DNA from 3 places in the Paenibacillus sp. P46E genome. Region 1 is predicted to be linked to each of the others. Evidence: riboswitches for the same ligand, from Rfam matches in the RefSeq annotation. Region 1 holds a riboswitch; each other region holds the start of a gene.
The links. Region 1 has a riboswitch for cobalamin ahead of A3849_RS02210 (anaerobic ribonucleoside triphosphate reductase). Riboswitches for the same ligand answer to the same signal wherever they lie in the genome.
Positions count from the first base shown of each region.

Region 2: another riboswitch for cobalamin. It lies ahead of metE (5-methyltetrahydropteroyltriglutamate--homocysteine S-methyltransferase); the one in region 1 lies ahead of A3849_RS02210 (anaerobic ribonucleoside triphosphate reductase).
Region 3: another riboswitch for cobalamin. It lies ahead of A3849_RS07900 (S-layer homology domain-containing protein); the one in region 1 lies ahead of A3849_RS02210 (anaerobic ribonucleoside triphosphate reductase).

Region 1 is NZ_LVYZ01000002.1:190,800-193,004, forward strand. Features, by position in the region: gene A3849_RS02200 (MTH1187 family thiamine-binding protein) at 1-43, opposite strand, end outside; cobalamin riboswitch at 340-571, shown strand; gene A3849_RS02210 (anaerobic ribonucleoside triphosphate reductase) at 882-2,205, shown strand, end outside.
Region 2 is NZ_LVYZ01000028.1:98,847-101,051, forward strand. Features, by position in the region: gene A3849_RS06970 (undecaprenyl-diphosphate phosphatase) at 1-378, shown strand, start outside; cobalamin riboswitch at 581-794, shown strand; gene metE (5-methyltetrahydropteroyltriglutamate--homocysteine S-methyltransferase) at 940-2,205, shown strand, end outside.
Region 3 is NZ_LVYZ01000030.1:18,916-21,120, forward strand. Features, by position in the region: gene A3849_RS07900 (S-layer homology domain-containing protein) at 1-1,302, opposite strand, end outside; cobalamin riboswitch at 1,486-1,689, opposite strand.

The DNA.
Region 1 (2,205 bases):
TGCCTGTACCAATCGGTATTACGGTTACTTCACCAATCGCCATTCTGAAATCCCTCCTATATAAGCTTCGTTATATAAGTCTCCAGTCCCCTCTATTGTAGCAACTCCCGCCTCCCCCCACAAATCACCCCTAATATGGGGACAATTTATGAACTGGAATCGCCAAAATTTACACACAAGTTGTGGATTACCTGTGGATGAACTGTGGACGAATACTGCGTTATCTGTGGATGGGCTGTGGATCATTTGTGAGTAAACGGGCAGAACCCGCCCCCGGCGCGGACTCGCAAAAAAATGTTTACAAACACAAGATATTGGGTTATTTTTATCTAGCGACAACAAAATATAGTGGAAACAGGTGCTTTGCTCTCTCACGAGGGATGAAGCTTAATAGGGAAACGCGGTGCAAATCCGCTGTGGTCCCGCCACTGTAACCGGATGTTCTGCAGGCTTCCACAAGCCCTGCGGAGCAGTATCTGGAGGCTCACGCCACTGAGGGCATTGCCCCTTGGGAAGGCGCCTCACAGGATTCACCGGAAGCCAGGAGACCTGCCTGTTTCCGGACACCATCATTTACGCCTGCGAGGAACAGGAGAGGTGTCCGCATGCGGCCTGCACAAGCAGATTTAGCCTTCCCCCCAGGATGGGAAGCAAGGCTGCCGATACCTGAATGCGATAAGCCTTATCGCACTCAGGTATCGGCTTCTGCGGGAAAGCTTCTTTCCATGGAGACCATCCGTAAATATCCGGTTTCGGTTATTTGCGTTACGCATCCGGGCATTTTCCGCCGTCCTCGGCGGGAGATGCTTTTTTAAGGTTTAAAACGGTTGCCTCACTACAATTAGAACATGTTTCATATACCGAGAGGAGAGAGCTATACAATGACGCTGCTGGAGAAACGGTACAACGGTGAACAAGCTGCACAGGAGGATCTATTAGAGGAAGTCATCCATTTGGGACGCGATATTATCGACAGCCGGGATTTGGATCTGCTGCGCGAGAATGCCAATTTGAACGGAGAGAGCTTCTCCGGCAAAATGAGCAAGTTCGGCAGTGAATATTCCAAATGGTATGCCCGCAACTTCACAATGCCGCCGCAACTGGTACAGGCTACCCTTGATAACGTAGTGTATGTCCACGATCTGGACCAATACGCGATCGGAACCACCAACTGCATCTTCATCCCGTTTGAACGGCTTCTCCGCGAAGGCTTCAACACTGGCAACGGCAGCGTGCGTCCTCCCAACTCGATCATGACTGCAATGTCGCTCGTAGCGATTATTTTCCAGTCTCAGCAAAATGCCCAATACGGCGGCGTATCCGCCAACAAGCTGGATTATGACCTGGCCCCTTATGTGACCAAGTCCTTTGCCAAACTGTTCCGCAAGGGACTCGAATATTTCGAAGAAGGACAAGCCGGAGAGCATCTTGGCGAAGTCACTATGAGCCGCAGCGATCTGGCAGAGCTGTATCCGCGGGCCTTCCGCTTTGCCTTAAAAGAAACGGAGAGCGAAACGCTGCAGGCGGCAGAGAGCATGATACATAACCTGAATACGATGTCCAGCCGCTCGGGCGGCCAGATTCCTTTTACCAGCATCAACTACGGCACGTGCACCTCGCCGGAAGGCCAGCTCGTGATCAGCTCACTGCTGACCGCAACGATGAACGGACTCGGCAGCGGCGAAACACCGGTATTTCCAATCCAGATCTTCAAATGCAAGCAGGGCGTGAACCAGCAGCAGGGCGATCCGAACTATCACTTGTTCCTCAAAGCTGCCGAATGCTCTGCCCGCAGACTGTACCCGAACTTTGCCAATCTGGATGCGCCGCTTAACATGCAATATTATGATCCGGCAGACCCGGATACTGAATTTGCAACCATGGGCTGCCGCACCCGGGTGCTGGGCGACCGCTTCGGACGCAACCACTGCTCCGGCAAAGGCAACCTGTCCTTCAATACGCTCAATCTCGTGCGGCTGGGATTGGAATACGGCACCGCCACAGGACGCCGGCTTGCCGCCGACGAGAAAGGCTTCTATGACGACCTGAACCATTATATGGACATCGCTCTGGAAGGCTTGCTCCACCGCTTCCGCATCCAGGCTTCCCAGAAGGCCAAAGCCTCTGACTTCATGATGCGCGAAGGTGTCTGGGAGGGCGGCCAGGACCTGGCTCCCGAGGATTCGGTTGGCGAACTGCTGAAGC
Region 2 (2,205 bases), on a different contig from region 1:
GTCGACCAAATTACATATAGGCAGGCGCTATCGGTCGGTCTGATCCAGTGTTTCTCGCTATGGCCGGGGTTCTCCCGTTCGGGATCAACGATCTCCGGTGGTGTACTGCTCGGAATGAGCCACCGTGCCGCGGCCGACTTCACCTTCATTATGGCGGTGCCGATTATGGCTGGAGCCAGCCTGATTTCACTGCTGAAGAACTGGCAGTATTTCACTCTCGATGCACTGCCGTTCTTTATCGCCGGGTTCATCAGCGCATTTCTGTTCGCACTGCTGTCCATGCGTTTCTTCCTGAAGCTGATCAACCGCATTAAGCTGCTGCCGTTTGCAATCTACCGGATTGTTCTTGCTGCAGTGGTCTATCTGGTATGGTTCTAGAATAGAAAAGAATAATGCGGGCGGTGCCTTCCTTGGAGGGTATCGCCTTTTTGTCATGAGCACTGATCAAGATTCAGATGCCAAATCGGGCAAAAAGCTGTTTTGCTATAGCGAATGTGTATAGCTGAAATCGCCGGAATCTGTTGCGGATGGCAAAAAAGGTACAGTATGATGGCATCAGATTAAAGGATGAAGTTTTGAAAAGCGAATATAGGAGACAGGTGCCGGACGGAGTGAATGTAGCTTTTGTCCAGCTTAATAGGGAAGTTCGGCTCGAAACCGACGCGGTCCCGCCACTGTAACGGAAGAGTTCCAGCTTAATGTGTCACTGGCAGACAGGTAGATCCAGCCGGGAAGACTTGCTGAAGAACGATGACTCCGCTAGCCAGGAGACCTGCCTGACTCTGAAGCACTGCAGTACCTACGGAAGATAGGGAGGTGTTCGGACGTTATTCCATTTAGAAGATCAATGGGCGTCTTTCCCTGTGGCTTATTTTTCGGGAGAGGCGTCTTTTTATAAGGATATACAACAAATAGCGAACAGATGAGGAGCAGATTTCAATGACAACTAAATTGATCACCAGCAATCTGGGATACCCGAGAATCGGCAAAAACCGTGAATGGAAAAAAACGCTGGAAGCGTACTGGGCCGGTAAAATTGGCGAGCAGGAGTTCCGTGCTGAAATGGCGGACATTCAGCTTCAGCACCTGCGGTCGCAGCAACAGGCCGGTATTGACCTGATCCCGGTGAATGATTTCACCTTCTACGATCATGTGCTGGACACAGCCGTTATGTTCGGCATTGTGCCGCCACGGTATGATTATGACGGCGGGGCTGTCCCGCTTGATCTATATTTCGCCATGGCCCGCGGCAATGCGGCCGCCCCGGCCTGCGAGATGACCAAATGGTTCAATACGAATTACCATTATATCGTGCCGGAGATCGGCAGCCTTACACCCCGGCTGACTGAGAATAAACCGCTGGCCGCCTATCGCTTCGCCAAAGCGCAGGCTGGCATTGAAGGCAAGCCGGTTATCGTGGGACTTTATACCTTTCTCAAGCTGTCCAAGGGATTTCCGGCTGCGGACATCGGGGAGGTTGCCGACCGTTTCCTGCCGGCTTATATTCAGCTGCTGCAGGAGCTTCAGCAGGAAGGTGTAGCCTGGGTGCAGATCGACGAACCAGCCATCGTTATTGGATTGAACGCGGAAGATATTGCCTTGCTGAAGACCATTTATAGCGAGATTTCCGCTGCAGTCCCCGGCTTGAGTCTGATTCTGCAGACTTATTTTGAAGCGGCTGAACCCTTGGAAGCATTGCTTGAATTGCCGGTACAGGCCATTGGCCTTGACTTCGTCCATGATGGCGGCACGAATCTGGAGGCGATCGGACGACTTGGCTGGCCGGAAGATAAATGGCTGGGCGCTGGCATTATCGACGGACGCAGTATCTGGCGTGCAGACCCTGATACCAAGCTTGGATTGATTGAGAAGCTGGCTCTTCATGTGCCGCTGGACCGGCTGATTCTTCAGCCATCCTCCAGCCTGCTCCATGTGCCGGTAACGGTGCAGAGCGAAGGGAAGCTGAAGCCTGCAGTGAAGCAGGCGCTGGCCTTCGCCGACGAAAAGCTGGCAGAGCTTCGGCTGCTCGCCGCAGCCGCAGGCGGTGACAACGGAACGGCCGAGGCGGGGCTTGCAGAGAGCCGGGAAGCGCTGGCCGTCTTCCGTGCACTTCCTGAACGCGGCCGCCGGGATGTGGCCGAGCAGGTCCGCCGTCTGGACGAACTTCAGGACAGCCGGAGCCTGCCGTTCGCAGAGCGAGTGCAG
Region 3 (2,205 bases), on a different contig from region 1:
ACCGCCGCGCGAAACAGCATACATCCAGCCATCATACCCGCCGTAGATCCCGGCAGAGATGCTGCCGATACCCGTAACATAGTTACCGGAAGGGTTCGTAACCGGCAGGCCATTTGCCGCAGCTACTTTGTCCAGCGCCTCGAGTACATTCCCTGCATATGCGCTGCCCTGGCCCAGTGTCTTCTCAGGGCCTTCGATCGTGAGCGGCACATAGACTAACGGATTCTGCGGTGCCTGCTTGGAAAAGTCATACAGTTTGCCGTTCGTTCCACCGCTGAACAAGCTGTAAGCCACCAGCGCCTGGAGTCCCTGCTCCGTGGCCAGCACATTGGCACTGCCGCCTTGATTATGGGCAAAGGCACCACTCTCCAACCGGAAGCTCAGAAGTCTGCTGATCAGATCTGCTTCGTTCTTGGTGAACTCGTCACTGGTGGGGTCTACGCCATAAGAAGACAGGGCAATGATGGCCTGGGCCACACTTTCACTGCTGTCCCCATAACCGCCGCTGGCATCCTGTTTGGCAGCCAGCCAGGCTACGGCTTTTTGTCCGGCTGTCGCAACAGCCGGGTCATTCTTATGAGCAGAGAGTGCGGTCAGGACGATGGCCGTCATATCCGGATCGCTCGCTCCCGGGAACAGAGCGAAGCCGCCGTCACTGTTTTGCTTAGATAGAATTTCGCTTAATAATGATGTCTGATTCCATTTGGCATCCCCTGGAAGTGTATAGCTTCCGGAATCCAGTGCCAGCAATGCATATACCGGAGCATTCAGCGACTGGCCGCTAATTTTGTCACTGTTGTAGATGCGCTCCAGCAGATTGTACCCTGCCCCCGAACCGCTTCCGGCAAAGTTCGCCGGATCCCCGCCGGTCGCCCGCACAGCAAGTACAATCCGCGCATAATCCGTAACATTCGGGAAGGTGCCTCCCGCAGCCTGCACCTTCTGTGCAAGCGACTGGGCATAGCTCTCCGGCACCCGGTAGCCCGCCTGGGCCAGGCCGATTGCCTGCCACTCCGAAGTCACACCGCCGCTAATAACATATTCAGCAGCTGTATACGTTGCCTGCGAGACCGTCACCTGTCCCCCGGAATCCGCTGAAGTTAGTGCCGCTACTGCTTCTCCGTCCGCAGCATGGTCAGCCGCATACACAGCGTCTGCAACACTATTCGTTACCTTGTTAACGGAGGCTCCTGCCGCAGCAAAAGCCTGTCCCGCCGGAACCACAGCGGTACCTGTAATCGAAATAACCAGTAATAAGACCAGACCAAGTACAAAGGACTTGGCAGAATACAATGTCTTCATCGTCAACCTCTTTCCTTTTTAATGAAATGTGGATTGTAGTGCACTGCAGGGGTAACCTTAACAACATAAAGACCACCCTTGTTCAGGGCGGCCCGGAAGAATACAAAGTGAAGGCTACGGCGCTCCTAAGCTCCGGACTCCATCCATCTGCATATGTTCCGCATTCTTACCCCACGAAGAATAGAAACGTTCACGAAAAAGGCAGGTCTCCTGGCTTATGCCTCATTGCTGCTCTTGGCCTTCCCATCCTTCTACCGGACAGTGGCCGCTCTAAGAGCCGCTCCGCATTTACAGTGGCGGGACCGCGCCGGATTTGCACCGTGCTTCCCTTTTAAGCCGATTCTGATTCTGTGAAGCAGAACCGGCACCTTCTCCATAACCTATTAAATTTTAATATCCATAATCATATCCAGTATTCCCTTGTATGTCTATAGACAAGCTGTTTCATAGTGGCTTGGGAGGTTCGCAAACTTGCAACAATCCTTCTGCCGGGTGTCAGAGCCAGTCTCCCCTGCCCACAGTAACAATGAAAAAACACAGCACATCGCCAAAGTCCCCCGCTTGTAAAAAGCTAAGTGGGCAGCTTATCGGCAGCAGGTAAGCGGCAGGTAAGCGGCTTGCAGGATCGTTGCCCTCCATGAATAACTAGAGGGGGCAATGCCTGCCTGTTCAGCAACAAGCCAAATCAACGGCACTTTCAAATAAAACGGTCAATGCAACTGTAACAGCGGCATTTCTGCCGTTATTTCCGAGCATATTTATACTTCAGGACGAATATACTCAGGCTTCCCCGAAGAAAGCTACTCTCCTTAGTTTGTGGGAAAAAGTATCACTAATAGAGCTCACTTGGTTCATGAAGTAACCTATGTGGGAAAAAGTATCATTAATCCGGCTGAAATCGGC